Regions from separate parts of the Streptomyces sp. NBC_00829 genome, predicted to be linked through region 2. Evidence: riboswitches for the same ligand, from Rfam matches in the RefSeq annotation. Region 2 holds a riboswitch; the other holds the start of a gene.
The links. Region 2 has a riboswitch for glycine ahead of gcvT (glycine cleavage system aminomethyltransferase GcvT). Riboswitches for the same ligand answer to the same signal wherever they lie in the genome.
Positions count from the first base shown of each region.

Region 1: it holds a riboswitch for glycine, as region 2 does, so the genes downstream of both, gcvP (aminomethyl-transferring glycine dehydrogenase) here and gcvT (glycine cleavage system aminomethyltransferase GcvT) in region 2, are expected to answer to the same signal.

Region 1 covers NZ_CP108867.1:6,930,598-6,946,465, reverse strand. Annotated here, with positions in the region: gene OG293_RS31085 (pyridoxamine 5'-phosphate oxidase family protein) at 1-99, shown strand, start outside; partial or broken gene OG293_RS31080 (EamA family transporter) at 273-728, opposite strand; gene OG293_RS31075 (EamA family transporter) at 836-1,873, opposite strand; gene OG293_RS31070 (Clp protease N-terminal domain-containing protein) at 1,994-2,518, opposite strand; gene OG293_RS31065 (SRPBCC family protein) at 2,987-3,415, shown strand; gene OG293_RS31060 (PadR family transcriptional regulator) at 3,502-4,110, opposite strand; gene OG293_RS31055 (PhzF family phenazine biosynthesis protein) at 4,249-5,070, shown strand; gene OG293_RS31050 (CPBP family intramembrane glutamic endopeptidase) at 5,133-5,933, opposite strand; gene OG293_RS31045 (glutamate-cysteine ligase family protein) at 6,290-7,804, opposite strand; gene OG293_RS31040 (hypothetical protein) at 8,289-8,876, shown strand; gene OG293_RS31035 (DUF5999 family protein) at 9,204-9,401, shown strand; gene gcvP (aminomethyl-transferring glycine dehydrogenase) at 9,498-12,383, opposite strand; glycine riboswitch at 12,563-12,660, opposite strand; gene OG293_RS31025 (PRC-barrel domain-containing protein) at 12,821-13,213, shown strand; gene OG293_RS31020 (DNA polymerase IV) at 13,126-14,655, opposite strand; gene OG293_RS31015 (MerR family transcriptional regulator) at 14,745-15,341, opposite strand; gene OG293_RS31010 (bifunctional nuclease family protein) at 15,527-15,868, opposite strand, start outside.
Region 2 covers NZ_CP108867.1:2,332,741-2,348,608, reverse strand. Annotated here, with positions in the region: gene OG293_RS09655 (polysaccharide deacetylase family protein) at 1-240, shown strand, start outside; gene OG293_RS09650 (YncE family protein) at 240-1,427, shown strand; gene OG293_RS09645 (EF-hand domain-containing protein) at 1,625-1,840, shown strand; gene OG293_RS09640 (STAS domain-containing protein) at 1,955-2,344, opposite strand; gene OG293_RS09635 (L-serine ammonia-lyase) at 2,548-3,915, opposite strand; gene glyA (serine hydroxymethyltransferase) at 4,056-5,318, opposite strand; gene gcvH (glycine cleavage system protein GcvH) at 5,335-5,718, opposite strand; gene gcvT (glycine cleavage system aminomethyltransferase GcvT) at 5,777-6,892, opposite strand; glycine riboswitch at 7,042-7,139, opposite strand; gene OG293_RS09615 (AAA family ATPase) at 7,291-7,959, shown strand; gene OG293_RS09610 (enhanced serine sensitivity protein SseB) at 8,228-8,998, shown strand; gene OG293_RS09605 (enhanced serine sensitivity protein SseB C-terminal domain-containing protein) at 9,094-9,885, shown strand; gene OG293_RS09600 (ABC transporter permease) at 10,380-11,378, shown strand; gene OG293_RS09595 (ABC transporter substrate-binding protein) at 11,481-13,256, shown strand; gene OG293_RS09590 (ABC transporter permease) at 13,382-14,380, shown strand; gene OG293_RS09585 (ABC transporter ATP-binding protein) at 14,377-15,474, shown strand; gene OG293_RS09580 (ABC transporter ATP-binding protein) at 15,471-15,868, shown strand, end outside.

The DNA.
Region 1 (15,868 bases), 4.6 Mb from region 2:
GGAGTGATCCCCGTGACCTCCCACCGGGGCACGCCGATCCCGGCGGCGGACCTGGACGAGTCGATCGAGCTGCCGGGGTATCTGGCGGCTCAGCACTGAAGCGCCGGCGCAGGGGGTACGCGGGCGGGCCCCCAGGTCATGCCCTACCCCTCGGCCCCTCCCAGGTCATCTCCTCCCACACGGCCCCGCCCCGACCGCTGTTCCCTCGCGGCCCCGACCGGCCTCTTCGCCACCCCGGTCCCGGCGTGGGTCTCGGCCTCCCCCGGCCCGGTCCGGGTCTCCGCCACGGCCAGTCCGCCGACCGCGGCCAGCAACAGCAGCGTCCCCGCCACCGTCGCGGCCGTCAGCCGCTCGTCGAGCACGGTGACCGCGATGACCGCCGCGCTCACCGGTTCGAGCAGCATGATCACCGAGACCGTTGCGGCCCGGACCACCGCGGCTCCCACGAAGGAGAGCGCGTACGCGAGCGCCGTCGGCACCGCAGCCACGTACGCCAGCAGCCAGATCACCCGCACCGGTTCCACGGTGTGCGGCACCAGGCCCTCCGCCAGAGCCATCGGCGGCAGCCCCACCGCCCCGATCGCGAAGGCCCACGCCGTCGTGGACAGGGCGTCGCCGCCGCCCCCGTCCCGGCCGAGCCGGCGCGTCAGCAGGGTGATCGCCGCGTACCCGGCGGCGGACAGCAGCGCGAGCGCGACGCCGGCCGGCCGCACGGTCCCGCCCTCACCGCGCTAGGCGGCAGGCGGCGGAAGCACGGTCAAATGCATGATCGGCACTTTACGGGGCTGCCCGCGTCGCCAACTCCCCGTCCACAGCGGCGGGCTCGGCGCCGGGCTCAGCCGGGGCCGACAGCAGCGGCGCCCGCCCCCGCCCCGGCCCCCAGCCCCTGCGCCTGCGCCTGCGCGGACGTCACCCCCGGTCCGTCGCCGGCCACCGGCCCACCGCTCGCCAGCGGCCCCGACGGTGCCTTCGGCGCCTGGGACTGCGCGATGAACGCTCCGACGAGCACCACCGCGCCGCCGACGATCTGGGGCGCCGACAGATGCTCCTCAAGAAGCACCCACGCGAGCACGGTCGCGATGACGGCCTCCAGGCACGCCACCACACCGGCCACCTGCGGCGAGAGCCTGCGGACCGAGACCACGCCGGTGACATAGGCGAGCACGGTGGCGATCAGCACGATCCAGGCCAGGAGCAGGCCGGCCGGCATCGATGTACCGCCCATGTCGGCGCTCGCGCCCAGAACGGAGAAGTCCATCCGCCACGGCCGCGCCACCATCGTCAGCACGGCCGCGCCGACGATGAGCCCGTAGGCGATGACACCGAGCGGATCCGGCGCGTCCTCGCCGTCGCCGCCGTGGTCGGCGAGGACGAAGTAGCCGACCTGGCAGCACGCGGCGCCGAGCGCGAGCAGCAGCCCGACCGCGTCGAAACTCAGTCCGGTCCACACCTCCACGACGCAGGCGAGACCGGCGGCGGCGAGGACCACGCCGACCGCCGCGGCCCGGGTCACCGGCCGCCGCTGCACAAAGCGCACCCATCCGAGCACCAGCGCGGGTGCGAGGTATTCGATGAGCAGTGCGACGCCGACCGGGATCCGGGAGATGGCGGCGAAGTAGCAGGCCTGTACGCCCGCGACGGCGAGCAGTCCGAAACCGACGAGCAGCGCGGGCCGGCGCAGCACCAGGTCCCGGTTGCGCCACGCCACCGGAAGCATGATGAGCGCGGACCCGGCCACCCGCAGCCACACCACATGCAACGGGTCGAGCCCCGCTTCGATCAGCGGCTTGGCCGCGACACCTGATCCACCGAATGCGATCGCCGAGCCCAGGGCGAGTCCCAGGCCGGCGTTCTTTCCCTGAGACGCCTGCATCGGCACATCATGACAGCGCAAGTCAGGACCGTCATCCCCGATACACATGTCGAGTCACCGCGCGCCCCGGCGCACTGTCCTCCGCACCTCCGCCCGCCCCGCGGCCACGGACCGGGACGACTACTCAGCCGATGTCCGCCTGCCCGGCAGGGCCACGTCCACCCCCGCGCGCCGCAGGACCTCCACCGCCCGGCACCCGGGATCCGATGCGAGTGCGTCGAGCAGATCGATACCGCCGGCCCGCGCCTCACCTCGCAGGTCGGCCCGCTCCATCGCGCCGTCCATCGCGGCGACCGCCGAAGGGGACCATCCAGCCGCGTCCGTTTCCGGCCCGCGCACGACGGGAATCGCACCCGAGTCCTCCACCGACCCCTGCCAGCGCAGTCCGTACCCGATGCTGCGCTGCACGAGATAGCCGAGCGCCCTGGCGACCTGCGCCTCGTCGCCGAGTGCGGCCCGCACCCGAGGGTCCGACTCGATCAGGGAGTGCAGCAGATGCGCGGTGTCGACCTGACGGTCGCCGTCGCGCAGCGCTCTTCGCCGCGCCGCCGCGACCGCCGCGGCCAGCTCGACGCTGAGCCGGGCATCGAGCTCCGTACGCGTGGCGGCGGGCCGCCGAGGCGCCCGCGGGGTGGGACTGTGCACATCTCCCACCTCATCAGTATCCCGAGGTCCGGGCATCCACGTGGGGGGCCATTCGCGCATCCCGCAGAGGTTGCGCATGCCCGGCCGGTTTCTCCTCCTTACGGATGAGATCGCAACATGTCTCCCCAATCGGCGCGCGCCGCCTTGCCATGCGCCCGCCGGGCAAACCGCGGCCGATGGGCCCGCGTGCCCTCGGGCACGATCTGGATGGTCGAGCCGCTCGCGCTCGACGGGCGGCAGTACGTCCACCGGGTCCACGCCGGCTTGCGCGCTTCCCGCCGACCAGTTCCGGGCGGCCTCCCACTGCCCACGACGAGGGGTCTCACCCCGCGCCTCCGACTGGCCCCATTCCGCGCGGATCTGGCGGATCCAGCCGTCGAGCACATCTGACTGTTCATCAGTATTGAATGTTCCGGCGGTCAGGACTACGTTCCGCGACACCGAAACCCGACATGGAGGGGTGGTCGTATGGCCGAAGTCAGTGCCGAAGCCCGGATCGAGGCATCGACCGAGAAGGTCTGGGCCCAGCTGACGGACTTCACCAGCTACGGCCAGTGGAACGCCACCCACACCAGCTTCCCGAAGGGCGGACCCGAGACGCTGGAACTGGGGGCCACCTACGACGAGAACATGAAGCTCATGGGCTTCCCCGCCGAAGTGGCCTGGACCGTGGACGCATTCGAGGCCGGCCGGGTACTGGGCATCCGGGGCAAGGGGCCGATGGGCGTCAACGTCGGCAACCGCTACACCCTCACTCCCGACGGCGACGGCACGAAGGTCCGCATTGACGGAGAGTTCACGGGCGCCGCCGTCTCGCTGATGGCGGGCAAGCTCAAGGACTCGGCGACCGCCGCACTGAACGAATCGCTGCGCAAGCTGGGCGGGCTCGTCACCTGACATCCCGCACGGACTCCCTGCGAGCGGCATGCGAAACGGCCCCTCGAATCCGCCGGCGGATTCGAGGGGCCGTTTCGCGCCGCGGGTCAGTCCTCATCGGCGAGGATCAGATAGAGCCTCTTCCGGGCATCGTTGATGACCGCGACAGCCTTCTGCCGCTGCTCGGTACTGCCGGTCTTCCAGACCTGGCCGAACGCCTCCATCAGACCGAACCCGGCCTGACGGATCTCGTTGACCGTGTCCCAGTCGACTCCGCGCCCGGCCTCTTCCCATGGGGCGTCCGGCCCCGATTCGGCCTCGGTGCGCCCGGCCTCGGTGAGCGTGAACAGCTTCTTGCCGCCCGCGGTCTCGTTGGTGATCAGGCCCTCGTCCTCGAGCATCTGGAGTGTCGGGTAGACCGAGCCAGGACTGGGCTTCCAGGCCCCGCCGCTGCGCTCGCCGATCTCCTGGATCATCTCGTAACCGTGCATCGGCCTTTCCTTGAGCAGCGCAAGGATCGAGGCACGCACATCTCCGCGCCGCGCCCTGCCCCGACCACCGCCTCGGCCGCGCCCGCCTCCGAAAGGCCCCCCGAACGGCGGTCCGAACGAACCGAATGCCGAGCGGCGCCCTTCGAAGTCGCCCCGACCCTGATGGCCGGGCCCGCAGTGCCCATGCCCATGACCGTGCTCATGTCCCTGTCCATGTGAACGCATCGCTACGCTCCTTCCATCGTTGATCTGTCGCGATGGGTCAACGATATATCGGAATGTGTCGGATGACAACACTCCACCGGTCCAGCAACCCCGAATTGGCCTTGGCCTGCGACTTCCTCGAGCCTCTACGGTCACGGCATGCGGATTCGAATCGTCGACGCGTTCACCGACCGTCCCTTCAGCGGCAACCCCGCCGGAGTCCTGCTGCTGGACTCCGGCGGCTTCCCCGGCGATCCCTGGCTCCAGAACGTGGCCAAGGAGGTGAACCACGCGGAGACCGCCTTCGCCCACCCGCTCCCCGCAGGCGGCGACGCCGACTGGGCGCTGCGCTGGTTCACCCCGGCGACCGAGGTCGACATGTGCGGCCACGCCACCCTCGCCACCGCCCATGTGCTGCACACCACCGGTGCCGCGACCGGCACGGTCCGCTTCGCTGCGCGCTGCGGCATCCTCACCGCCACAGCCGACGAGAGCGGCGCGATCACCCTCGACTTCCCCACCGCCCCGCTGGTGCCGGTCGAGGTTCCCGAAGGCCTCGACGAGGCGCTCGGGGCGAAGGTGCGCTCGGCGCACGACACCGGCCGGCACATCGGCGATCTGCTCGTCGAACTCGCCGACGAGAAGACCGTCCGCTCGCTGGCGCCGGACATCGGCGCCCTGGCCGCGCACTCGGAGCGGGGCATCATCGCCACGGCCGCCGCCGAGGATCCCTCCGGCGGCTACGACTTCGTCTCCCGCTGCTTCTTCCCCAACGTCGGCATCGACGAGGACCCGGTGACCGGCAGTGCCCACACCGCTCTCGCCCCGTTCTGGTCGGGGCGGCTCGGGCGCACCGAGCTGACCGGACTGCAGGCCTCTGTGCGCAGCGGAGTGGTCCGCACCTCGCTGCACGGCGAGCGCACCCTTCTCAGGGGCCGGGCAGTCACCGTCATCGACGGCGAGTTGCTGTCCGCTCCCTGATCAGCCCCCGTGCACGCCGAAGGGGCGTACGGCAGCTGTCGTACGCCCCTTCCTCCCGCCCCTCACAGCGTGGGCAGCCACCCCACCTTGCCGGCCAGCAGTCCGTAACCGACGAACGCCACGATGTCGAGCAGCGCATGCGCGGCCACGAGTGGACCGACTCGTCCCCAGCGCCGGTAGAGCAGCACGAACACCACGCCCATCACCATGTTGCCGACAAAGCCGCCGATGCCCTGGTAGAGGTGGTACGAGCCGCGCAGCACCGAGCTCGCCACCAGGGCGGCCATCGGTGACCAGCCCAGCTGCCCCAGCCTGCGCAGCAGGTATCCGACGACGATCACTTCCTCCACCACGGAGTTCTGGATCGCCGAGAGGATCAGTACGGGGTACTTCCACCACACGGCGGGCAGCGCCTCCGGCACCACGGTGAGGTTGAACCCCAGGGCGCGTGTCACCAGATAGAACCCGAGCCCGGCGCTGCCGATGCACGCGGCGACGAGCGCCCCCCGCCCCAGGTCGCTCCAGGGCCTGGTGCGGTCGAATCCGATCGCCCGCACCCCGACCCCTTCACGCGTCAGCAGATGCGCGACGAGCAGGACGGGCACCAGCGCGGTCGTGATTCCGAAGAGCTGCCAGGCGAGATCGAGCCACGGCCGTCCGGGGGCGTACGACCCGTTCAGCGTCGCCGCCTGCTCCTTCAGACCACCCGGTTTCGTTAGCGATCCGACAAAGCTGATCAGCGCCGACAGTCCGCTCGCACCGAGTGAGAGCGCAAGTACGAGCAGCGTCTCCGACCGCAAGATCTTGCGCGACATGACCTCTTGAGGAAGAGAATCAGCCACGCGTCCCGCCTCCGCCTGCACGCCTGCCTCCAGTTACGTCATCCGACCGCCATGCCCATCCTCGCCCCGCCAGGGTCTCGAATACAGGTACGAAGATCGCGTGCGACAGGCCGTTGGGGCGGACGTCAGCCGGCTGACGTCCGCCCCTTCTCCTCGCCCGGTCGTTCAAGGAGGGCACCACCGCATGGGATGTCACAGCATGCCCGACGACGGGCCGGCGGACGGAGGCAGGTCCGGCCCCGGGCCGGCCACAGGAGACGGGCTCGACGAGATCGGGGAGGGGTGGGAAGCCGGTGTCCAGGTCAGCGGCCCGCCGAGATCCGGGGTGTGGTCCTCAATGCGTTCATGGCGGTGGGGCGGCAGGGACCGGCCGCGGCTCAGGGCCGAGGCGCGGGGAAGCCGACGGGCCAGGTGTGCACGGGCTCACCCCGGTGCATCAGCTCGCAGTAGCGGCGGGTCGTCGCCGCGAGCGCCGCATCCCGCTCCAGACCGGCCTCCAGCGCGCGGTGGTACGTGTCGGCCTGCCAGGAGGCACCGTTGACCCTTCGCTTGCACCGCTCCTCGATGACGCCGAGATAGAAGTCGCGGTCGGCCGGCTCGACGTTCCACGCATCGAGTCCCGCCGCGGCGAGCGGCAGCAGTTCGTCCCGCACGAGCTTCACGACCGGCACCCGGGTGATGCCGCCGCCCCGTCCGGGGCGGGGCCACTGGAGCTCGGCGTCGATGCCGTGGCGGCATGCGGTGTCGAAGTTCTCCGCCGCCGCGGTGAAGGGCAGCCTGCTCCACACCGGCCTGGCCTCTTCGGCGAGCGCGCGGACCAGCCCGTAGTAGAAGGCCGCATTGGCGATCACGTCGGTGACCGTGGGGCCCGCGGGCAGCACTCGGTTCTCGACGCGCAGATGGGGAACGCCGTCGACGACTCCGTAGACAGGGCGGTTCCAGCGGTAGACCGTGCCGTTGTGCAGGACGAGCTCGTGGAGCTTCGGCACTCCGCCGTCGTCGAGCACCCTCAGCGGGTCCTCCTCCTCGTCACAGATGGGCAGCAGGGCGGGGAAGTAGCGCAGATTCTCCTCGAAGAGGTCGTACGCCGAGGTGACCCACCGCTCTCCGAACCAGGTACGCGGCCGGACTCCCTGGGCCTGGAGCTCGGGCGGGCGGGTGTCGGTGGCCTGCTGGAACAGCGGGGGCCGCGACTCCCGCCACAGCTCCCTGCCGAACAGGAAGGGGGAGTTCGCGCCGACGGCCACCTGCACGGCGGCCACGGCCTGAGCCGCGTTCCACACGTCCGCGAACCGGGCGGGAGTCACCTGGAGATGCAACTGCACCGAGGTGCAGGCGGCTTCGGGGGCGATCGACGCCGACGTGCACGTCAGGCTCTCCACCCCGTCGATGTCGAGCGCGAAGTCCTCGCCGCGTGCCGCGACGATCTGGTCGTTGAGCAGGGTGTACCGGTCGCCGGCCGAGAGATTGGCGGAGACCAGGTCGTGCTGGGCGAGCGTCGGAAGAATTCCGATCATCACGATCCCGGCGCCGAGTTCTTCGGCTTTCCTGTGCGCATATCCGAGTCCGGTCCGCAACTCCTCGGACAGCTGGTCCAGAACCCGCCCGCTCAATCGGTGGGGAACAATATTTACTTCCAGGTTGAACATTCCGAGTTCGGTCTGGAAATCATGGCTGGCGATCCGTTCGAGAACTTCGGCATTCATCATCCGTGGAAGCCCGTCGGCGCCTGCGAGATTCAGCTCGATCTCCAGTCCCATCAGATTCTTGGGCCGGTCGAACCTCTTCTCGGCCAGCAGCCTCCCCAGTCCCGCGAGGCACTGCTGCAACTTCCTCCGGTATCTCTGCCGATCGGACAGGTGCAACCCGCCTGCCACGACCTTCTCCCCCATCGAAGCGTCCCTCCTCGAGTGGGCACCACGGAGCACCGGGCGCTCGTGTCACGGACGATAATGCCCAGACTCGCTGATCTATAACGCCCCGGGGCCGGTCGACTGCCGGTAGGGTGGACGAAACAGCCGAGCGGCACATTCATTCGGCATGTTGCAGTACGCAGTTACCAATGCCCGATGCCTGGTGGAAAACACCGGCGCGTTTCAGCCTACCGCGTCGGAGACATAAACCCAGGCCGGAGCCTCGCCTTCACGATAAATCGGCACGTATCATCTCGGCGGAAAGACGCGATTCAGCCTTGCCTGAAATGCCTGCGCCCGCTAGCGGAAACACTGTGAGAACACGTGTCGTATAAACTCCGCGAACGAGGCAGAGAGTTGGCGCCCGGTGGCCTTTCCAGCCCGCCTCTGGCCCCGCACGCTGACAGTGCCGTCCGCACCTGCCCTTGCATCAACGTGTCTCCGAAGTGAGAGGCGACCCATCATGCCGCTGCATGTCCCCCCGGCTCCCGCGCCTGCCCTCCGCTGCGTCCTCGCGGCACTCGGCTCCCCTACAGCCGTCCGCGAGGCCCCCACACCGGCTCTCAGGTCCGTCCAGGGACCTCTGAGCCCCGAACTGCCGCTTCCCGTCCATGTACTGGATCAGATCGTCCCGAGCGGAAGCGCTCCCTACACCCGCCTCACGGGCTGGCGCTTTCTGATCCGCAGCGGCGAACGCGCCGTGGCCGCCGCGGAGACGATGCTCACCCCGGACGGCTGGACCTTCTCCCATTTCTTCGAAGGCCCCTATCTGAGCTCCACCGAACGTGCGCTGCGCCAGGCCGAGTCGATGAGGACCCCCTTCCAGCCGCGGCTGCTCTCCGTCCCCGAGCTGTACATGCTCACCCTCTGGCTGCACGGCGACACGGACGCCGACGCCGGGACCGGCACTCCCCGCCCGACGGATGTCCTGGTGCCCCTGGCACCGGCCCCGCCGGGCATCGCGGCGCACCGCCCCCACCGGGTCGCCGATCTTCTGCCGGTGATGACCCTGCGGCTCACGCCGGCTCCCCTGCTCGGCTCCCCCGCATGACCGGCACGGCCTGACGGCCGCACTGGTAATCGCCCTGCCCGAGCACCCCTCGCGCCCCGTGACCACTCCGTCGCGGGGCGCACTTCCGTCCCAAGCGGACTAGCCCATACCGGCCCCCACGAACCACCCGAAGGGACGGTGGAGTTGAACTGAACCGTCCGCCTGGGTGATGCGTCATTAACCAGTAAGAAGAGCTGCCGCGAAATCCCTGCGGATTGACGCCCGTGGGGCAACACTGGGGACCGGAACCGACAGATACGGGGGGCGGCCATGAACACCTCATCGAGCCGCAGGACAGTCTCACCGACGCAGCGAAAGAACCCACCCATGTGCCAGCACCAGCCAGCCTGCCCGACGTCCGACTCAGCCGACCGGGAGGCGGCGCGCCTCATGGCGCACCACCCGGAGCAGGGCTGGAGCCTGCTGTGCAACGGCGTCCTGCTCTTCGAGGACACCGGCGAGCTGCTGCCCGACGGGCAGATCATCGCGCCGCACCGGCCGCGCGAGGTGATGACGGCCGCCTAGGGGCTTATCCGTACGACGTACGACGAGGGGCCGGCCCGGAGACGAAATCTCCGCACCGGCCCCGACACAGGTCCGCGGCCGTTCGACCGCCGCCCGTCAGTGGTCGTACTCGTCCATCGGCGGGCAGGAGCAGACGAGATTGCGGTCACCGAACGCACCGTCGATCCGGCGCACCGGCGGCCAGTACTTGTCGGCGGCGCTCACCCCGGCCGGGAAGACGGCCTCCTCGCGGCTGTAGGCGTGCTCCCACTCACCGCCCAGCGCCGCCGCGGTGTGCGGGGCGTTGCTCAGCGGGTTGTCCTGCTCGGGCCACTCGCCCGACGCGACCTTCTCGATCTCTCCGCGGATCGCGATCATGGTGTCGCAGAAGCGGTCGATCTCCTTGAGGTCCTCGCTCTCCGTGGGTTCGATCATCAGCGTGCCGGCCACCGGGAACGACATGGTCGGCGCGTGGAAGCCGTAGTCGATCAGACGCTTGGCGATGTCGTCGACGCTGACGCCCGTCGACTTCGACAGCGGTCGCAGATCGACGATGCACTCGTGGGCGACCAGGCCCGCCGGGCCGGTGTAGAGCACCGGGTAGTGCGGCTCCAGGCGCTTGGCGATGTAGTTCGCCGCGAGCACGGCGACCTGCGTCGCGCGCTTGAGGCCCTCGCCGCCCATGAGGCGGACATACGCCCAGGAGATCGGCAGGATGCCCGCCGAGCCCCATGGCGCGGCCGAGATCGGCCCCACACCGGTCTCCGGGCCCGCGGTGGGCTGGAGGGGATGGTTGGGGAGGTACGGGGCGAGGTGCGCCCGGACGCCCACCGGACCGACGCCGGGGCCACCGCCGCCGTGCGGGATGCAGAAGGTCTTGTGCAGGTTGAGGTGCGAGACGTCGCCGCCGAACTTGCCCGGCTTGGCGAGCCCCACCAGCGCGTTGAGGTTGGCACCGTCGACGTACACCTGGCCGCCGGCCTCGTGGACCTGGGCGCAGATGTCGGCGACGTGCTCCTCGAACACACCGTGGGTCGACGGATAGGTGATCATCAGGACCGAGAGCTCGTCGCGGTACTGCTCGATCTTGGCCCGCAGGTCCTCGATGTCCACCTCGCCGTCGTCGGCGGTCTTGACCACGACGACCTTCATGCCGGCCATGACGGCGCTGGCCGCGTTGGTGCCGTGCGCGGAGGAGGGGATGAGACAGACGGTGCGCTGGGTGTCGCCGTTGGCGCGGTGGTAGGCGCGTACGGCCAGGAGGCCCGCGAGCTCGCCCTGGGAGCCGGCGTTCGGCTGGATGGACACCGCGTCGTAACCGGTGACCTCGGCGAGACGCTCCTCCAGCTCACGGATGAGCGTGAGGTAGCCGCCGGCCTGCTCGACCGGGGCGAAGGGGTGGATCTGGCCGAACTCCGGCCAGGTGACCGGCTCCATCTCGGTGGTCGCGTTCAGCTTCATCGTGCAGGAGCCGAGCGGGATCATGCCGCGGTCCAGCGCGTAGTCCCGGTCGGCCAGCTTGCGCAGGTAGCGCAGCATCGCCGTCTCGGAGCGGTGCTGGTGGAACACGGGGTGCGTGAGGTAGTCGTCGGTCCGCAGCAGGGCCGCGGGCAGGGCCTCCGTGGTCACTGCGTCCAGGGCCTCGATGTCGGCCTCGACGCCGAAGGCGGCCCACACGGCGGCCAGCTGCGCGCGGGCGGTGGTCTCGTCGCAGGAGACAAAGACGGTGTCGGCGTCGACGAGGTGGAGGTTGACCCCGCCCTCGCGGGCCGCGGCGACGATCTCGGCGGCCTTGCCCGGCACCCGCGCGGTCAGCGTGTCGAAGTACGAGCCGTGCACGACCTCCACGCCACCGGCCCGCAGGCCCTCGGCGAGGATGCCTGCGTAGCGGTGGGTGCGCTGCGCGATCGACCGCAGACCCTCGGGGCCGTGGTACACCGCGTACATTCCCGCCATCACGGCGAGCAGCACCTGGGCGGTGCAGATGTTGCTGGTGGCCTTCTCACGGCGGATGTGCTGCTCACGGGTCTGCAGCGCAAGCCGGTACGCCTTGTTTCCGTCGGCGTCCACGGAGACCCCGACCAGGCGGCCGGGCAGGCTGCGCGCGAACTTGTCGCGGACGGCCATATAGCCGGCGTGCGGGCCGCCGAAGCCCATGGGGACGCCGAAGCGCTGCGTGGTGCCGACCGCGATGTCCGCGCCCAGCTCGCCGGGCGAGGTGAGCAGCGTCAGCGCCAGCAGATCGGCGGCGACGGTGACGATCGCGCCCAGCCCGTGCGCCTGCTCGATGACCGGCTTGATGTCACGGACGGCGCCGGAGGCGCCGGGGTACTGGAGCAGCACGCCGAAGACACCGCGCTCGGCGATCTCGGCGGGGATGCCCTTGCTCAGGTCGGCAGTGACGATCTGGACACCGGTCGGCTCGGCGCGGGTCCCGATCACCGCGAGGGTCTGCGGCAGGACGTCCGCGTCGACCAGGAAAACGCCTTCCTTGACCTTGCCGACCCGGCGGGCGAGCGACATGGCCTCGGCCGCGGCCGTGCTCTCGTCGAGCAGCGAAGCGCCCGAGGTGGGCAGACCGGTCAGGTCGGCGACCATCGTCTGGAAGTTGAGCAGCGCCTCCAGGCGGCCCTGGGAGATCTCGGGCTGGTAGGGCGTGTACGCGGTGTACCAGGCCGGGTTCTCCATGACATTGCGCAGGATGACCGGGGGCGTGAAGGTGCCGTAGTAGCCGAGACCGATCATCGGCGCGAGCACCTGGTTGCGGTCGGCCAGGGTGCGCAGCTCGGCGAGTACCTCGGCCTCCGTGCGGGCGCCCGGAAGGTTCAGGGCCTCCGCGCTCTTGATCACATCGGGGACCGCGGCGGCGGTCAGCTCGTCGAGCGAGCCGTACCCCACCTGCGCCAGCATCTTGGCCTGGGCCTCGGCGTCGGGCCCGATGTGGCGCTGCTCGAAGGGGATGCCCTGCTCCAGCTGGGAGAGCGGAATGCGGTTGGCGGTCATTTAGGAGGCCTCCTGGTCCGACACGACCGGCGAGGGGCACCGCGGCGCGGATGCCCGGACGGCCTCCCCCTCTGTCATCTCAACCTGAGAGCTTCACCGGCACGCCACAGCGGCACGCCGGCTTTCACCGTCGGTGAGAGCGGATGCCGTCCGACACCCGCCCTGCTTTCCAGAGTGACCTCGTCCGTGCGGTACAGGGGCCTGAGAGATTCCGGGGAGGATTTGCTCCTTCGGCGCCAGCCGGTTGGTCACCGGTGGACTCTCCCGCACGGGGTCAGCAGCCGTTTGCCAGAGTACCAGCGTGGCCCCTCGCTAATCGCTCAAGTGATCGCCCGGCCGTCGGTCACCGCACGCTCGGGTGCCTGCCGGCGTGATCGCTCAAGTGGCCGACACCCCCAATGTGCACTTTTGTAGTATTTACCTAGCAGTTGCGACCAATTGGAGGGACCGTGCAGACCGACATCGATCCGCGCAGCCTGATCGGCCGCAAGGCGTTCGACCGCAACGGCACCAAGATCGGGACTGTGGACGAGGTATATCTCGACGATGCCACGGGTGCGCCCGAGTGGGCCGCCGTGCGCACCGGGCTGTTCAGCAGGGATGCGTTTGTCCCGCTGGAGCCCAGCAAGGTCGTCAACGACACCCTGCACGTCCCTTACGAACGCTCGCTGATCAAGGACGCCCCGGACTTCGGTGTCGGCCGTCATCTCTCGCCCGAGCAGGAACTCCAGCTCTACCACCACTACGGCCTCGATCTCTCCGTGCCGCCCGAGACCCCGGCGCCGTCGGGAGACACGTCCTTCGGCCACGTCTCCGGCCAGGAGGACTGACCCGGGCCCGAGGACCGACCCGCGGCGGTCGACCCGCCAGGGTCGGCCTTGCGGACCCGTTCCTGCTCATCGGTGAGCCGCGGCACCAGCGACAGCGGTTCCGAGGGCTCAAGATCCGGATCGTCCACCCGGAAGGTGCGCACGCGCCCCGGCGGCGAACCCGGCTCTTCGAACCGCACGGTCACCCGCCCGACGCCGCTGCCCTGCACCCACCCCGGTCCGTACTCCGCGTGCCGTACGTCCGTCCCCGCCGCCCAGTGCCGCTCGGCGGGGGCCACGGATTCGGCGCTGTCCGTCCCCGCTCCCTCAGAGGCATGTGGCGCCTCCGGCCCGTCCGCCCGGCCCAGGACGGACCCTGCCTGCTCATCGGCGGCGGCCTGAGCGAAGAGATCCTCCTGGGTGTAGTCCGCCAGTCCGGTGACACCCACCCCCAGCAGCCGCACCCCGCCCGTGGTGTCCACGGCCTCCAGGAGCCGCCCCGCGGCCTCCCGCACCACCGCGGGATCGTCGGTCGGTCCCCGCAGCGTCTCCGAGCGTGTCAGAGTCGAGAAGTCGTACCGCCGCACCTTGAGCACGATGGTCCGTCCGGAGTGTCCGGCGGCGCGCAGCCGCTGCACACACCGGTCGGACAGCCGCTCCACCTCGATCCGCACCCGCACCCGGTCGTGCAGATCCACATCGAAGGTGTCCTCGACCGACACCGATTTCGTGTCCCGTTCGGCAACGACCGGCCGGTTGTCGTACCCCATCGCCATCCGGAACAGCGAGGTCCCGTGCGCCTTGCCCAGCAGCCGGACAAGCTCGTCCTCGCCCGCCTCCGCCAGCTCGGCCACCGTCGTCATGCCCGCGCGGCGCAGATGCTCACCGGTCGCCGGGCCGACCCCGGGCAGCGTGCGCACCGGCATCGGCCCGAGCAGCTCCCGCTCCGTGCCGGGCTCTATGAGCACAAGACCATCGGGTTTCGCCTGTTCGGAGGCGATTTTCGCGAGCATCTTGGATCCGGCGAGCCCAACGGAACCCGTGAGTCCCGTGACAGCGCGGATGTCGGCGCGCAGCCGCTCCCCGGCCGCCCGCGCGGAGGCGGAGTCGTCGGCTACTCCACCGGCTTCCAGATCCACGAACGCTTCGTCCAGGCTCAGTGGCTCGACCAATGGAGAGAGCGTCCCCAGGAGCTCCATCACCTGCTCGCTGACCGTGCGATAGAGCAAGAAGCGCGGCACGACATAGGCGGCGTTCGGTGCGAGCCGTCTGGCCTGCGCCATCGGCATGGCGGAGTGGACGCCGAACTGCCGAGCTTCGTACGAGGCGGTCGCGACGACACCGCGCGGGCCGAGCCCGCCGACGACCACCGGCTTTCCGCGCAGACTCGGCTTCGCCGCCTGCTCGGCGGCGGCGAAGAAGGCATCCATGTCCAGATGCAGAATCGTCGGCGCGGATCTCACATCTCCGATGCTGCCCTACACCACTGACAATGGCGCCGAACCGGCTGGGCACCGATCCACGGGCCCGGCGAACAGGACGCGCTCAGCGCTCAAACGGCCCTGTCGCGCCTTCGTCTGGCCAGTTCGTCCGCCGGATTGTTGCCGATCAGCGTCTCGCCGGTGTCGACGCGCTCGCCGTGAAGCTGCGACAGCGCCGCCTCGACATCCCGCCAGACCACGCCGACGGCGATCCCGAAGATTCCCTGGCCGCCCTGGAGCAGATCGACGACCTCGTCGGGCGAGGAGCACTCGTAGACGGTCGCGCCGTCGCTCATCAGCGTCATGCGTTCGAGGTCGGTGAAGCCACGGGCCCGCAGATGCTGCACGGCCGTGCGGATGTTCTGCAGGGCCACGCCGGTGTCGAGGAACCGCTTGACGATCTTGAGAACGACCACGTCACGGAAGCTGTAGAGCCGCTGTGTGCCCGATCCGTACGCCGGCCGCACGCTGGGCTCCACCAGACCTGTGCGGGCCCAGTAGTCGAGCTGTCGGTAGGTGATCCCAGCCGCCGCGCAGGCTGTGGGCCCGCGGTAGCCGATCGCTTCCTTCGAGGGGTCGGCTACGTCTCCGTGAAGCGGATACGGCCCGCTCTCCCCGAGACTGCTTCCGGGGGCACCCCCAGCCGTACCGTCGCCGCTGCTTCTCACGCCGACCTCCGTCCTTGACCTGCCATCTCGACGGTAGGCAGTCACCCGGGGTGCGTCAACGATCGCCACACTCGGCACGCCGAGTGATAATCACCCTGAGAGTGGTTTCCCGTGCCCCCATTCGGGGAAAGGGTTGCCGAATGCGCCGACGCCGCCCGTCGGACGGTCACAGACTGTTGGCGTCGTCACTGACTGTTGGTGCCGAAATCCTCGGGCGAGATCTGATCGAGGAACTCGCGGAACTTCTCCACCTCGTCCTCCTGCTCGTCCGGGATGGCGATTCCCGCGTCATCGAGGACCCCGTCACTGCCGAAGATCGGTGTGCCGGTCCGCAGGGCCAGCGCTATGGCGTCGGACGGTCTCGCACTCACCTCGACGCCGCTGGCAAAGACCAGCTCCGCGTAGAAAACCCCTTCGCGCAGGTCAGTGATGCGCACCTCGGTCAGCTCCTGGCCGACCGCCTCCAGCACGTCCTTGAAGAGGTCGTGCGTCAGCGGCCTCGCCGGAGCCATGCCCTGCTGGGCAAA
Region 2 (15,868 bases):
ACCCGGCTCGCGGCCCGCGCGGGCTACCCGCACGTCCTCTCGTACGACGTCGACTCCCTCGATTTCACCTCGCCCGGAGCCGCGGCCGTCATCCGCAACGTCACCGGGAAGATCCAGCGCGGATCGGTGGTGAGCCTGCACCTCGGCTACGCGGACACGGTCGCCGCACTGCCGGGACTCCTCGACGACCTCGAACGCCGCGGCCTGCGCGCGGTGACCACCACGGAGCTGCTGATCTGATGCGTCCGACGACTCCCCGCGCCCAGCGGGCCACCGCGCTGCTCGCCGGCGCCCTCCTCGCCGTCCTCGCGGGCTGCACCTCGCCCGCCGGCAAGACCGAGGCGCTCGGCACCCAGGCCGCGCTGCCGCCCGCCAAGCCCAAGAAGGCCGCCCCGGCCGGGCTGCCCGGCATGCCGCCGGTGCTGGACCCGCACGACATCTACTCCGCGGACCGCCCCAACCAGCTCTCGCCGGTGGTCCGGGGCTTCCCCTCCCGGGTGTACGTCCCCAACACCAACTCCAACACGGTCTCGGTCATCGACCCCGCGACGTACAAGGTCATCGAGACGATTCCGGTCGGCGGCCAGCCGCAGCACGTGGTCCCGTCCTGGGACATGAAGACGCTGTGGGTCAACAACAACCGCGGTCACACGCTCACCCCCATCGACCCGGCCACCGGCGCCGTCGGCAAGCCGATCAAGGTCCACGACCCGTACAACCTCTACTTCACTCCCAACGGCAGATACGCGATCGTGATGGCCTCCCTCGACCGGCAGCTCGTCTTCCGCGACCCGCACACCATGAACCGCATCAAGACGACCCCGGTCCGCTGCTACGGCGTCAACCATGCGGACTTCTCCGCGGACGGCCGGTACTTCGTGGTCTCCTGCGAGTTCTCCGGCGAGTTGCTCAAGGTCGACACGGAGAAGATGGAGGTCGTCGGCCAGCAGAGGCTGCCGTTCAACGGTGCGATGCCGCAGGACGTGAAACTCTCGCCGGACGGAAAGACCTTCTACATCGCCGACATGATGGCCCACGGCGTGTGGGTGCTCGACGGCGAGAAGTTCACCACACCCACGCTGATGCCCACCGGCAAGGGCTGCCACGGCCTCTACGTCAGCCGTGACTCCAAGGTCATGTACATCTCGAACCGCGGCGAGGGGACCATCTCCCTCTTCGACTTCGCGCAGAAGAAGCTCACCGACAAGTGGCGGCTGCCAGGTGGCGGCAGCCCGGACATGGGCGGTGTCTCGGCGGACGGCAAGGTCCTGTGGCTGTCCGGGCGGTACAACTCCGAGGTGTACGCGATCGACACCGCGACCGGGAGGCAACTGGCCCGTATCCCGGTGGGCAGCGGCCCACACGGCCTCGCGGTCTACCCGCAGCCGGGACGGTACTCACTGGGCCACACCGGAGTCTTCCGCTGACCTGGACACAAGGGCGGGGTCGGCGGCCAGGATGTCCGCACGTGCCTCGACTCATCGTGCCCGTCTCCTGTGTGTGCGCCCCCACCGGGCGGCCGCTGCCCTGAGGGACCGAGAAGGAAGTTAATCTGACCTCCGTCAGTGGTGCACCACCAGGTACGGCACCAAGAAGGACTGCACCAGGAAAAGGGGCGGAAGCAGTGGCGGACATCGAAGAGGCGCGCAAGGCGTTCGATCGGTACGACCTTGACGGCGACGGCCAGATCACGGCGACGGAGTACAAGAGCGTGATGGCGCAGCTGGGCGACTTCCATGTCACCGAAGCGGTCGCCGAGGCAGTGATCAAGGCGAAGGACACGGACGGCGACGGTCGGCTGACCTTCGAGGAGTTCTGGGCCTCGCTGAACAAGGCCTGACGCTCCTGCGGGCGCCCCCAGGCCGGTTGACCCTGGGGGAGGCTCCCGGCCTGGCCGGGGGCCCGCCCCGCACTGCTCACCGCCGCGGCCTCGCGTCCGCGTTTCCGTCCCGGCTCAGGCCCCGGCTGTGAGAGCCGCCTCCAGCGTCGGCAGCATACGGAACGCGTCGCGCATTCCGCCCGCCCGGAACACGCGCAGGATCGCGGGCCGGTCGCACACGACCCACAGCCGCCCGCCGTTCTCGGCGGTGCGCCGCTGGGCCCGGCACAGCAGGGTGAGGCCGGAGCAGTCGAAGAACGCCACATGCGTCAGATCGGCCACCACCTCGTGATCGCGGATGGCCGTCACCACGTCCACGTACGCCCCGATGAGAGTGACCGCGGCGATGTCGATCTCGCCGCGCAGCTCGACGACGGTCCGGTCCCGGCGGCGGTAGACCCGCCCGTACGGTCCGGGGAGCGGCGCGCGTAAGTCGGAGGACGTGGACGTCAGCCCCTCGGTCATGGCTTTCTCCTTGGTGCGGCGAGCCGGTCCGGCCACCGAGGGCCTGGGTGAACAGGCTGTGAGATTAGTGCGGGGGTTCGGGGAACGGGGGGAGAAAAAACGTTCGGAGCTCCCAAAACTCCCTCGTGCGAGTGAAGTTCCGTCAACTCTCTTGACTCTCCGAGGGCTTGGTCGCGTGCGTCGGCCCGGGGGCGGGCCGCTGCTCAGCACTCGATGATGTTCACCGCGAGGCCGCCGCGGGCGGTCTCCTTGTACTTCACGGACATGTCCGCGCCCGTCTCCTTCATCGTCTTGATGACCTTGTCGAGGGAGACCTTGTGGCTGCCGTCGCCGCGCATCGCCATCCGGGCCGCCGTCACGGCCTTCACCGCGGCCATGCCGTTGCGCTCGATGCACGGGATCTGGACCAGGCCGCCGACCGGGTCGCAGGTCAGGCCGAGGTTGTGCTCCATGCCGATCTCGGCGGCGTTCTCGACCTGTTCGGGCGTGCCGCCCAGCACCTCGGCGAGCGCGCCCGCCGCCATCGAGCAGGCGGAGCCGACCTCGCCCTGGCAGCCGACCTCGGCACCCGAGATCGAGGCGTTCTCCTTGAAGAGCATGCCGATCGCGCCCGCGGAGAGCAGGAAGCGGACCACGCCCTCCTCGTCGGCGCCGGGCACGAAGTTCATGTAGTAGTGCAGCACGGCCGGGATGATGCCCGCGGCGCCGTTGGTGGGCGCGGTGACGACCCGGCCGCCCGCGGCGTTCTCCTCGTTCACGGCCATCGCGTAGAGGGTGATCCACTCCATCGCGTGTGCCAGCGGGTCGCCCTCCGCGCGCAGCTGGCGGGCGGAGTTGGCCGCGCGCCGGCGGACCTTGAGGCCGCCGGGCAGGATGCCCTCGCGGGACATGCCGCGCGAGACACAGGCCTGCATGACCCGCCAGATCTCCAGCAGGCCCTCGCGGATCTCCTCCTCGGAGCGCCAGGCCGTCTCGTTCTCCAGCATCAGGGCGGAGATGGACAGACCCGTCTCGTCGGCCAGCCGCAGCAGTTCGTCGCCGGTGCGGAAGGGGTACTTGAGCACGGTGTCGTCGAGCTTGATCCGGTCCTCGCCGACCGCTTCCTCGTCGACCACGAAACCGCCGCCCACGGAGTAGTACGTCTTCTCCAGGACGAGGCCCCCCTCGGCGTCGTACGCGAAGATCGTCATGCCGTTGGCGTGGTACGGCAGCGACTTGCGGCGGTGCAGGACCAGGTCCTTGTCGAAGTCGAAGTCGATCTCCCGCATGCCGAGCAGATTGATCCGCCGGCCGGTGCGGATGCGCTCGACCTGCGCGTCCGCGGTCTCGACGTCGACGGTGCGGGGCGAGTTGCCCTCCAGACCGAGCAGGACGGCCTTGGGGGTGCCGTGGCCGTGGCCCGTCGCACCCAGGGAGCCGAAGAGTTCCGCGCGTATCGCCGTCGTGCGGGCGAGGTGGCCCTCGTTCTTGAGGCGCCGCGCGAACATACGCGCCGCGCGCATCGGGCCGACCGTATGGGAGCTGGACGGGCCGATGCCGATCGAGAACAGGTCGAAGACCGAGATGGCCACGGGGAACTCCTAGAGAGGTTGGTAGACGCCGTTGTCTGCCGGGGTGGTGCAGAGAGCGCTGGAACACGGGGCGGGGCACCGCGCCCACACTCCAGTGTGCGCGGTGCCCCGAAGGTTCGTACGAACGAAAGCGTACGAAACTACTTCAGGCCGGGGTACAGGGGGTGCTTCGCGGCCAGCGCGGACACCCGGGCGCTCAGCGCCTCGGTGTCGTATGCCGGCTTCAGCGCCTCGGCGATGATGTCGGCGACCTCCCGGAAGTCCTCCTCCTGGAAGCCGCGGGTGGCCAGCGCCGGGGTCCCGATCCGCAGGCCCGAGGTGACCATCGGCGGCCGCGGGTCGTTCGGGATGGCGTTGCGGTTGACCGTGATGCCCACCTCGTGGAGCCGGTCCTCGGCCTGCTGGCCGTCCAGCTGGGAGTTGCGCAGGTCGACCAGGACCAGGTGCACGTCCGTGCCGCCCGACAGGACCGAGACACCGTGCTCGGCGACATCGGCCGCGACGAGACGCTCGGCGAGGATGCGGGCGCCGTCCAGCGTGCGCTGCTGGCGCTCCTTGAAGTCCTCGGTGGCCGCGACCTTGAAGGAGACCGCCTTCGCCGCGATGACGTGCTCCAGCGGACCGCCCTGCTGACCGGGGAAGACCGCGGAATTGATCTTCTTGGCCAGCTCCTGCGTCGACAGGATCACACCGCCGCGCGGACCGCCGAGGGTCTTGTGCGTGGTGGTGGTGACGACATGGGCGTGCGGCACCGGGTTGGGGTGCAGCCCGGCGGCGACCAGACCCGCGAAGTGGGCCATGTCGACCATCAGGTACGCGCCGACCTCGTCCGCGATCCGGCGGAACGCGGCGAAGTCCAGCTGGCGCGGGTATGCGGACCAGCCGGCGACGATCAGCTTCGGGCGGGACTCCTTGGCGAGGCGCTCGACCTCGGCCATGTCGACCTGGCCACTCTCGCTGTCGACGTGGTACGCGACCACGTTGTACAGCTTGCCGGAGAAGTTGATCTTCATGCCGTGGGTCAGATGACCGCCGTGGGCGAGGTTCAGGCCCATGATCGTGTCGCCCGGCTTCAGCAGCGCGAACATCGCGGCCGCGTTCGCCTGCGCGCCGGAGTGCGGCTGCACATTGGCGTGCTCGGCGCCGAAGAGTGCCTTGATGCGGTCGATGGCGATCTGCTCGACGACATCGACGTGCTCGCAGCCGCCGTAGTAGCGGCGGCCCGGGTAGCCCTCGGCGTACTTGTTGGTCAGGACCGAGCCCTGGGCCTCCATGACGGCGACCGGGGCGAAGTTCTCCGACGCGATCATTTCCAGGGTCGACTGCTGGCGTACGAGCTCGGCGTCGACGGCGGCGGCGACGTCGGGGTCGAGCTCATGGAGAGGAGTGTTCAGAACAGACATCTTCGATCCCCTGGGGTCAGTTGCCGGAGAGGGTGAGCTGGGCGTACTCCTGGGCGGAGAGCAGGTCGCCCGGCTCCTCCGCGATACGCACCTTGAAGAGCCAGCCACCCTCGAAGGGGGCGGAGTTCACCAGGGACGGGTCGTCCACGACGTCCTGGTTGGCCGCGACCACCTCACCGCTGACCGGGGCGTAAAGGTCGCTGACCGACTTGGTCGACTCCAGCTCGCCGCAGGTCTCGCCCGCGGTCACCGTGTCGCCCACCTCGGGCAGCTGGGCGTAGACGACGTCACCGAGCGCGTTGGCCGCGAACTCCGTGATGCCGACCGTCGCGACGCCGTCGGCGACGTCCGACACCCACTCGTGCTCCTTGCTGTAACGCAGCTGCTGGGGGTTGCTCATGACCTGATTCTCCTGGATGCGGGGGAGTGCTGATAAACGGGAGGGGTGGTGCTGATGATCACTTCTGGCGCTTGTAGAACGGCAGCGCGACGACCTCGTACGCCTCATGCGTACCGCGGATGTCGACGCCGACGCCCTCGCTGCCCGGGGCGGCGTGCGAGGCGTCCACGTACGCCATCGCGATCGGCCTGCCCAGCGTCGGAGACGGGGCGCCCGAGGTGACCTCGCCGATGACCTGGCCGCCCGCGACGACCGGGAAACCGGCGCGCGGGACCCTGCGGCCCTCGGCGATCAGGCCGACGAGCTTGCGCGGCGGGTTGGTGGCGGCGCGCTCGGCGGCTGCCTCCAGGGCGGCGCGGCCGACGAAGTCGCCCTCCTTCTCGAACTTCACGACCCGGCCCAGGCCCGCGTCGAACGGGGTGAGCGAGGTGGTCAGCTCATGCCCGTACAGCGGCATGCCGGCTTCCAGGCGCAGGGTGTCGCGGCAGGACAGGCCGGCCGGGACCAGACCGGCACTCTCGCCTGCCTTGGTCAGCGCCTGCCACAGCTGAACGGCGTGCTCGGGCGAGACGAACAGCTCGAAGCCGTCCTCGCCGGTGTAGCCGGTGCGCGCGATCAGCGCGGGCACGCCCGCGACGGTGCCGGGCAGGCCGGCGTAGTACTTCAGCCCGTCCAGATCGGCGTCGGTGAGGGACGCGAGGATGCCCGGGGATTCGGGGCCCTGCACGGCGAGGAGGGCGTACGCGTCCCGGTCGTCGCGGACCTCGGTGTCGAAGCCGGCGGCGCGCTCGGTCAGCGCGTCGAGGACGACCTGCGCGTTGGAGGCGTTCGCGACGACCATGTACTCGGTCTCGCCCAGGCGGTAGACGATCAGGTCGTCGACGATCCCGCCGTCCTGCCGGCAGATGTGCGTGTAGCGGGCGCGGCCGACTCCGACGGTCGAGATGTTGCCGACCAGCGCGTGGTCCAGAGCCTTGACGGCCTCCGGGCCCGTGACGGTGATCTCGCCCATGTGGGAGAGGTCGAAGAGTCCGGCCTTGGTGCGGACGGCGTTGTGTTCGTCGCGCTCACTGCCGTACCGCAGGGGCATGTCCCAGCCCGCGAAGTCGGTCATGGTGGCGCCCAGCGAACGATGCACGGCATCGAGGGCGGTGAGACGGGGGGCGTTGCTCATAGATGTGGCTCCCAGGGCATGGCCGGCGAGGACAATCCTCCCCATCTGTCATCGGAACCTGAGAGGTTCGTCGCGACCGCTCGTATCGGTGGTCGTGACTTGCACCTTGGGTGGAGCCACTCGATGGCGGCTCGCTTTTCAGATCTGCCTCATCACACGCGGTACGGGGCCTGAGAGATTCAAGGGAGGGACTTGCTCCTTCGGCGCCCGGCGCACACAGTGGCCAGGACTCTCCCGCGTGGATTCAAGCGGCCGGTATGCAGTTGGCGGGCACATCATTGCATGCATCGCGGAGAAGTGGTGTCTTCGGCCTCCGTCGAAAACGGTTGTACCGCATTACCGTTTCTTTACACTTCGTGGGCAAGGGTGTGGGACGACCCGTACATGGGGGAGGGGTGATGACGTTGCAGCGGTCCGAGGCCTACGCGACAACCGCGGGGGTGCCCGTCCGGCCGGACACGCCTGCCAGGAAGGCGCGCGGGGCATCCGTCCCCGTACTGCGTGATCTGCGGGACCGCTCCGGGCGCAGCCCGCGCAGCCTGGTCTTCGCCGCCGGAGACGTGGTGGTCGTCTCCGGCCTGCCCGGCAGCGGAAAGTCGACCCTGATCAGGCGCGCGGCGGGCGGCCTCGGGATCGACTCGCAGGACACCCGGGACCGCTGGGACGCGCGGATGCCGCGGCTGCTGCCGTATGCCGTCTACCGCCCGCTCGTGCGGCTCGCGCACTACGCCGGGCTGCGGCGGGCCCTGCGCTCCGGCGAGAGCGTCGTCGTGCACGACTGCGGCACCCAGGCGTGGGTGCGGCGCTGGCTGGCGCGCGAGGCCCGCCGACGCGGCAGCGGTCTGCATCTGGTCCTTCTCGATGTCACGCCCGACGTGGCCCGGGCGGGCCAGCGCGAGCGAGGCCGGGGAGTCTCCGGCTACGCCTTCGCCCGGCACCGGCGCGCGGTGGGGCGGCTGCTCGGCGACGCGGAGGCGGGGCGGCTGCCCGCGGGCTGCGCGTCGGCGGTATTGCTGGACCGGGACGCGGCGGGGGCGCTGGGGCGGGTCGGCTTCGAACAGCGTTAGAGCGGTCCCCGGCCGCGGCACACCCCGGGGCTTCCGGCCGTCCGCCTCCCCGGCCTCCCAGGCCCCCTGCACCTCTCCTCGACCCGCGTTCCCGACCTCCTCGCCCTTCCCGGCTTCCCGGCTTCCCGCGTTCCCGACCTCCTTGCCTGCCCGGCCTTCGGGCCGTCCTGGTCTCCCCGGCTCCCGGTCGGGCCCGTGGCCGTGTCCCCGGGCCCCGGCGCTATGGTCGGTGCGCGACACTGAACGAAGCCGGGGAAGAAGGACGGACATGGACATTCCGGAGCAGGCGCATCCGCATCCGCACGGCGGCTGGCCGGCGAACGAGCTCGAAGAGGTGCTCGCCGCGTCCCTGGGCAACCCCGCCGCCGGAGGCCGTCTCATCGAGGTGCTGGGCCGCAGCCACCTCTGGGTGCCACTGCCGAACGGCGGCGGCCCGGACAGTGCGAACCTCGATCTCCCGACCATGGAGATCGAGGGAGCCGTGTACGTCCCGGTCTTCAGCTCCGAGCAGCAGTTCATGGTCTGCGTGGGCAGCCATATGCCCTTCACCGTCGCCCCCGCACGTGAGTTCGCCCGCGGACTGCCGCCGCAGCTCGGCATCGCCGTCAACCCCGGCGGCGCCGTCGGCGCCCCGCTGCCGCCGCTGGCTGTCGCCGAGCTGTGCAGGGTGGGCCGTACGCCTCTGGACGGGCCCGCGTCCGGCGGCCGGGTGCGGCTCTTCGAGCCCGACTGGCAGGAGGAGCCGGTGGACTTCCTGGCCGCCGCCGCCGGAGAGTTCGAGGCCTCCGGTGTCGTCGTCACCGCCCGCAGGGCCCTGGCCTCCGTCGAGGGCGAGCCGCCGGCACTCTTCATCGGCGTCCAGGTGTCCTCCTGGGAGGCCCCCGATCGCAATGCCCCGATGGATGCGCTCGGCCGGGCGCTGAGCCGGGTCCAGGTGGGCTGGCCGGTCAGTCTCGTTCTGCTGGACGCCACACAGGACCCGGTCGGCGGCTGGATGCTGGAGCGGGTGCGGCCCTTCTATCAACGAGAGCACGTGTAGTCGTCAAGTCGGTGACGGGACTCCCGATTAAGCTGTTCCATGCCGGACCCGCCGCACTCGTGTGCCGGGTGGATCGAAGAGGGGCGGAACCCAGGGTGAGCGCGTCAGGCACCGCGGCGGCCGGGCAGGTCGAGCACATGCTGCGCCAGGTGACTCCCGGGCGCTACGACGCGTACGAGGCACTGCTGCACGCGCTCGCCGACCCGGCCGGCGGCGGCCGGCTGTGGATGCTGCTCTGGCACGGCCAGGCCGGCTCGCCCGACGCCCAGTACGGGAACATGGAGGTCGACGGCGTCGGCTACGCCCCGTGCGTCACCTCTGCCCAGGAGCTGGCCGTCTCCGGCTGGAACCGCGCGCACGAGGTGGTCGGCGGCCCGGACATCGCCCGCGCGCTGTACCCCGAGCGCTGGGGGATCTGGCTCAACCCGCACGCGCCCGGCGGCGGCGTCGGCATCCCCTGGCTCGATCTGCGCCGCATTGCCACCGGACTCGACCGGATGCCCGCCGGGCCTCTGCGGCTATCGGAACCGGCCATCGAGATTCCGCACTTCTACGCCCTGCTCTCGCAGAACGCCCACCGCACGCCCGCGGTCCGTGCGCTGCGCCGAGCCTGGGTGCAGCCCGCGCTCGGCGCTCCGTATCTTGCCATCGGGCTCGATCTGTACGACACGAGCCGGCAGTCCGTGGACACCGTGCGCGCCATGATGCAGCAGTCGATCACCGCGGTCCCGGACGGGCTGCCGGTCTCCACCGTCGCCATGTCCGACGAGTACGACCCGGTGACGATGTGGCTGCGGGCCAACGCCCGGCCCTTCTACGACCGCGACGCGCACGGCGCCGCACCGGCCGGAGGCGGGTACGGCTATCCGCCGCAGCACGGCCGGTGAGTGTCCTTCACCCGCGGCACGGTCGGTGAAGGACACTCACCGGTCCCGGGGACAGTAGGAGTTTCCATAGGTCAGGGATGTTTCGTCCCGTCTTCACAAGTGGCCTTCGCGTCGACGCCGGGCGGATGAGAAGGTGGCGGCCACGGCCTTGTGGTGTACGGTCCGCTGATTGTGATCGACTTGTCCGTAATGTGCGCCTTGCTCAACTTTCAGGCTACGAGCGCCAGATGGCGATCCGCTCAAACGGCGGCCTCGTCCGTATAACGGAAACCCCCTCCCCTCATCACGTTTGAGCAAACATTCCCCGGGGGGTCTGGCGGGTGATCGCAGCAGCGTTGAAGACTCCCGCCACAAGGGCAGTCGGTCCTGTGTACGACCTGCTTGTTCAAGCATTCCTCGCACCACGCACACAACTTGCACCACTGATGTGAACGAAGCCGCTACAGCGGCGGGCATGGGTCGGTCACCGCCGGCCGAGAGGGGTCCCCACCACGATGACGGCACCACTGCACGACACGAGCGCGGCCGAGACCGCGGCCGTCGATGTCGCCGCCGATGTCCCGCAGAAGGCCATCGAGGGGCGCTCCCCCTGGAAGATCGCCTGGGTTCGCCTCAAGCGCGACAAGGTCGCGCTGGCCGGTGGCGTCGTGGTGCTCCTGCTGGTCCTGGTCGCCATACTCGCTCCGCTGATCGTGAGCGCGTTCGGCCACCCGCCGGAGGAGCTGCACGAGGACCAGATCGATCCGCTCCTCGGCACTCCGATCGGCAGCTGGGGCGGCATCAGCTCAGACTTCCTGCTGGGAGTCGAGCCGGTCAACGGCCGCGACGTCTTCAGCCGAGTCGTCTACGGCGCCCGCATCTCGCTGCTGGTCGCCTTCCTCTCCGCCTTCGTCGCGGTCTCGCTCGGCACCCTCTTCGGTGTCATCGCGGGTTACTTCGGCGGCTGGGTGGACGCGGCGATCAGCCGGGTGATGGACCTGCTGCTCGCGTTCCCGCAGCTGCTCTTCATCATCGCCCTGATCTCGGTCACCCCGAACGAACTCCTGGGTTTCTCCGGCTCCGGGCTGCGCATCGCCGTCCTGGTGCTGGTGATCGGCTTCTTCGGCTGGCCGTACATCGGCCGCATCGTGCGCGGCCAGACGCTCTCGCTGCGTGAACGCGAGTACGTCGAGGCGGCGCGCAGCCTGGGAGCAGGCCGGGCCTACATCCTCTTCCGCGAGCTGCTTCCCAACCTCGTGGCCCCGATCACCGTCTACACGACGCTGATGATCCCCACCAACATCCTGACCGAAGCCGCACTGAGCTTCCTGGGAGTTGGCGTCAAGCCGCCCACACCGTCCTGGGGCGAGATGCTCCAGACGGCCGTGCGCACCTACGAGGACGACCCGGTCTTCATGATCATCCCGGGTCTGGCGATCTTCATCACCGTGCTTGCCTTCAACCTCTTCGGTGACGGAGTACGGGACGCGCTGGATCCGAAGGGATCCCGCTAGACCCCGCCAGTCCCAAGGACACACAGCCCCTGCCAGTCAGGAGCGAAAGCCCAGAATCCGCGGCCCTCAAGGGCCGTGACTAACACGGAGGTTGCGAGCATCGTGACAACCCATCGCACGTCGAAGCGCAGGCTTGCCGCAGGCACGGCTGTCGTGCTCGCGGCCATGCTTACCGCCACTGCCTGTGGCGGCAAGGACGACAAGAAGGACGGCGCGGGCGGCGCGCCCGGTTTCAACGCGGGCATCGGCAAGGTCGTCAACGCCTCCGACAAAAAGGGCGGCGAGCTCAAGTTCGTCGGTACCCAGGACGCCGACTCGTGGGACCCGGCGCGCGGCTACTACGGCTTCATGTGGGACTTCGCCCGCTACTACACCCGCCAGCTCGTCAGCTTCAAGCCGGAGCCGGGCCAGGCCAGCACCGAGCTCGTCCCGGACCTCGCGACCGCGAAGGCCGAGATCTCGGACGGCGGCAAGACCTACAAGTACACCCTCAAGAACGATGTCACGTGGGAGGACGGCTCGCCCGTCACCGCGCAGGACATCAAGTACGGCATCGAGCGCACCTGGGCCCAGGACGTCATCTCCGGCGGCCCGGTCTACCTGATGCAGGTCCTGGACCCGAAGAAGGAGTACAAGGGTCCGTACAAGGACACGTCTGCCGACAAGCTCGGTCTGAAGGCCATCGAGACGCCGGACGCGAAGACCATCATCTTCAAGCTCCCGCAGCCGAACGGCGACTTCGAGCAGATGCTCGCCATGCCGGCCGCCTCTCCGGTCAAGAAGGAGAAGGACACCTCCGCCAAGTACGGCCTGAAGCCCTTCTCCAACGGCCCGTACAAGATCGACTCGTACGCGCCGAACAAGTCGATGAAGCTGTCGCGCAACGCGAACTGGAAGCAGTCCTCGGACACGATCCGCAAGGCGCTTCCGGACACGATCTCGGTCACCTTCATGACCAACGCCGATGACATGGACAAGCGCCTGCTCAAGGGCGACTTCGACATCGACATCAACGCGACCGGCATCGGCCAGGCCGCCCGCACCACCGCCCTGCGCAAGCACAAGGGCAACCTGGACAACGGCCAGACCGGCTTCATCCGCTACGCGGTCTTCCCGAAGACGGTTGCGCCGTTCGACAACATCGAGTGCCGCAAGGCCGTCATCTACGCCGCGGACAAGAAGTCGCTGCAGACCGCGCGCGGTGGCCCGCAGGCCGGTGGCGACATCGCCCCGAACATGCTCCCCGCGGGCATCAAGGGCTCCGACACCTCGTACGACCCGTACGAGGTCCTCAAGAACGACGGCAAGCCGAACCTCGAGAAGGCCAAGGCCGCGCTGAAGGCCTGTGGCAAGCCGACCGGCTTCAAGACCACCATCGCGGTGCGCAACAACAAGCCCGTCGAGGTCGCCACGGCCGTCTCCCTGCAGAACGCGCTGAAGCAGGTCGGCATCGACGCCCAGGTCGACCAGTTCGACGGCGCCCAGACGTCCGGCATCATCGGTTCGCCGAAGGTCGTCAAGGAAAAGGGCTACGGCATCATCATCATGGGCTGGGGCGCGGACTTCCCGACCGGCCAGGGCTTCTCGCAGCCGCTGGTCGACGGCCGGTTCATCCTCCAGAGCGGTAACAACAACTTCTCGGAGCTGAACGACCCCGCGGTCAACAAGCTCTTCGACCAGGCCATCGCCGAGACCGACCCGGCCAAGGCCGGCGAGGTCTACAAGCAGATGAACCAGAAGGTCTCCGAGGCCGCTGTCTACCTGCCCTTCGTCTACGACAAGACGATCACCTGGCGCAGCACCCGCGTGACCAACGCGTACCTGGCGGACGCCTACAACGGCCGCTACGACTACGCCTCGCTCGGCGTCGTCAAGTAAAACCCAGTCAGTTCACGTTCCAGTGCCACACCCGCTAGGCACGAAGGGCAGGTGATGGCCGCGAGCGGTGGCCCGGGGCCCTCTCCAGAAGAGAGGGCCCCCGGGCCGCCGTCGGGCCGAGCGCAGTGCTTGCATATCTCATCCGGCGAATTTTCGCCGTCATCGTCATGCTGATGGTCATCACTCTGGTGACCTTCGGAATCTTCTTCCTGTTCCCCAAGATGATCGGGACGGACCCGGCGCTCTACTTCGTCGGAAAGCAGTCCGACCCGGCCGCCATCGAGGGCATCCGGCAGAAGATGGGCCTGGACGACCCGATCCTGGTCCAGTTCGGCAAGTTCGTGGTCGGGCTGGTGGCCGGACGTACGTACGCCAACGGTTCCGACGTGACGCATTGCGCCGCGCCCTGCTTCGGGTACTCGTTCAAGACCGAGCAGGAGGTCTGGCCGCTGCTTCTCGACTGGCTGCCGGTCACCTTCTCGCTCGCCATCGGCGCCGTCGTGCTCTGGGTCGTCGGAGGAGTCGCCACCGGCATCGTCTCCGCACTCAAGCGCGGTACGCCGCTGGACCGCTCGGCCATGGGCATCGCCCTCGGCGGTGTCTCGCTGCCGATCTACTTCACCGGCATCCTGTCCCTGGCGGTCTTCTCCGACCAACTCGGCTGGTTCGACCGGCCGGACGCGCAGTTCGGTGACGACCCGGCGGGCTGGTTCAACGGCATGGTCCTGCCGTGGGTCACCCTGGCCTTCCTGTACGCGGCGATGTACGCGCGGCTCACCCGGGCCACCATGCTGGAGGTCCTCAACGAGGACTACATCCGCACCGCCCGGGCCAAGGGCCTGACCGAACCCGTGGTCATCGGCAAGCATGCGATGCGCTCCACCATGACCCCGATCCTCACGGTGCTCGGCCTGGACCTCGGAGCCCTGGTCGGCGGCGCGGTCCTCACCGAGAGCACGTTCTCGCTGCACGGCCTCGGTTACAACGCGGTGGCCGCGATCAACAACCACGACCTGCCGGTGATCCTCGGCGTCACACTGATCTCGGCCTTCTTCGTGGTCCTCGCGAACCTTGTCGTGGACCTCATGTACGCAGTGATCGACCCCCGAGTGAGGCTCTCATGACCGAACTGACGAAGACCGGCGCCGTGGGCGAGCCCGTCTCCGCGGGCTCGGCCCCTTCCGGCGCCTTCCTCGAAGTACGTGACCTCCAGGTCCACTTCCCGACCGACGACGGTCTGGTGAAGTCGGTCGACGGCCTCTCCTTCACGCTGGAGAAGGGCAAGACCCTCGGCATCGTGGGCGAGTCCGGCTCCGGCAAGTCGGTGACCTCGCTCGGCATCATGGGCCTGCACCGCGTCGGACAGTACGGCCGGCAGAAGGCCCACCTGTCCGGGGAGATCTGGCTGAACGGCAAGGAACTGCTCACTGCCGATCCCGACGAGGTGCGGCGTCTGCGTGGCCGCGACATGGCGATGATCTTCCAGGATCCGCTGTCGGCGATGCATCCGTACTACACCATCGGCAAGCAGATCAGTGAGGCCTACCAGGTCCACAACAAGGTCGACAAGAAGACCGCGCGCAAGCGTGCCGTCGAGCTGCTGGACCGGGTGGGCATCCCGGAGCCCCACAAGCGCGTGGACGCCTACCCGCACGAGTTCTCCGGCGGTATGCGCCAGCGCGCGATGATCGCGATGGCGCTGGTCAACAACCCCGAGCTGCTCATCGCGGACGAGCCGACCACCGCGCTGGACGTCACCGTCCAGGCGCAGATCCTCGACCTGATCCGGGACCTGCAGAAGGAGTTCGGCTCCGCGGTCATCATCATCACCCACGACCTGGGCGTCGTCGCCGAGCTGGCCGACGACATCCTGGTGATGTACGGCGGGCGTTGCGTCGAGCGCGGGCCGGCCGAGAAGGTCTTCTACGAGCCGCAGCACCCCTACACCTGGGGTCTGCTCGGCTCGATGCCGCGCATCGACCGTGACCAGACCGAGCGCCTCATCCCGGTCAAGGGCTCCCCGCCCAGCCTGATCAACATCCCCAGCGGCTGTGCCTTCCACCCCAGGTGCCCGTACGCCGATGTGCCCAAGGGCGGGATCACCCGCACCGAGCGGCCCGATCTGCGGGAGGTCGGCAGCCGGCACCACTCGGCCTGCCACATGTCGCAGGAGGACCGCACGCGGATCTGGACCGAAGAGATTGCGCCGAAGCTGTGAGTGAGACAAAGAATTCCGAGATCACGATCCCGGAGCAGGCGACATCCTCGCCCGAGCCCCTGCTCAGGGTCAGCGGACTGGTCAAGCACTTCCCGATCACCAGCGGACTGCTGCGCCGGCAGACCGGCGCCGTCCAGGCGGTCGACAACATCAGCTTCGACGTACTGCCCGGCGAGACCCTGGGCGTCGTGGGCGAGTCCGGCTGCGGCAAGTCGACGATGGGCCGTCTCATCACCCGGCTGCTCGAACCGACCGGCGGCAAGATCGAGTTCGAGGGCAAGGACATCACGCACCTCGGCGTCGGGGGTATGCGCCCGATGCGCCGGGACGTCCAGATGATCTTCCAGGACCCCTATGGCTCGCTGAACCCGCGCCATACGGTCGGCACGATCGT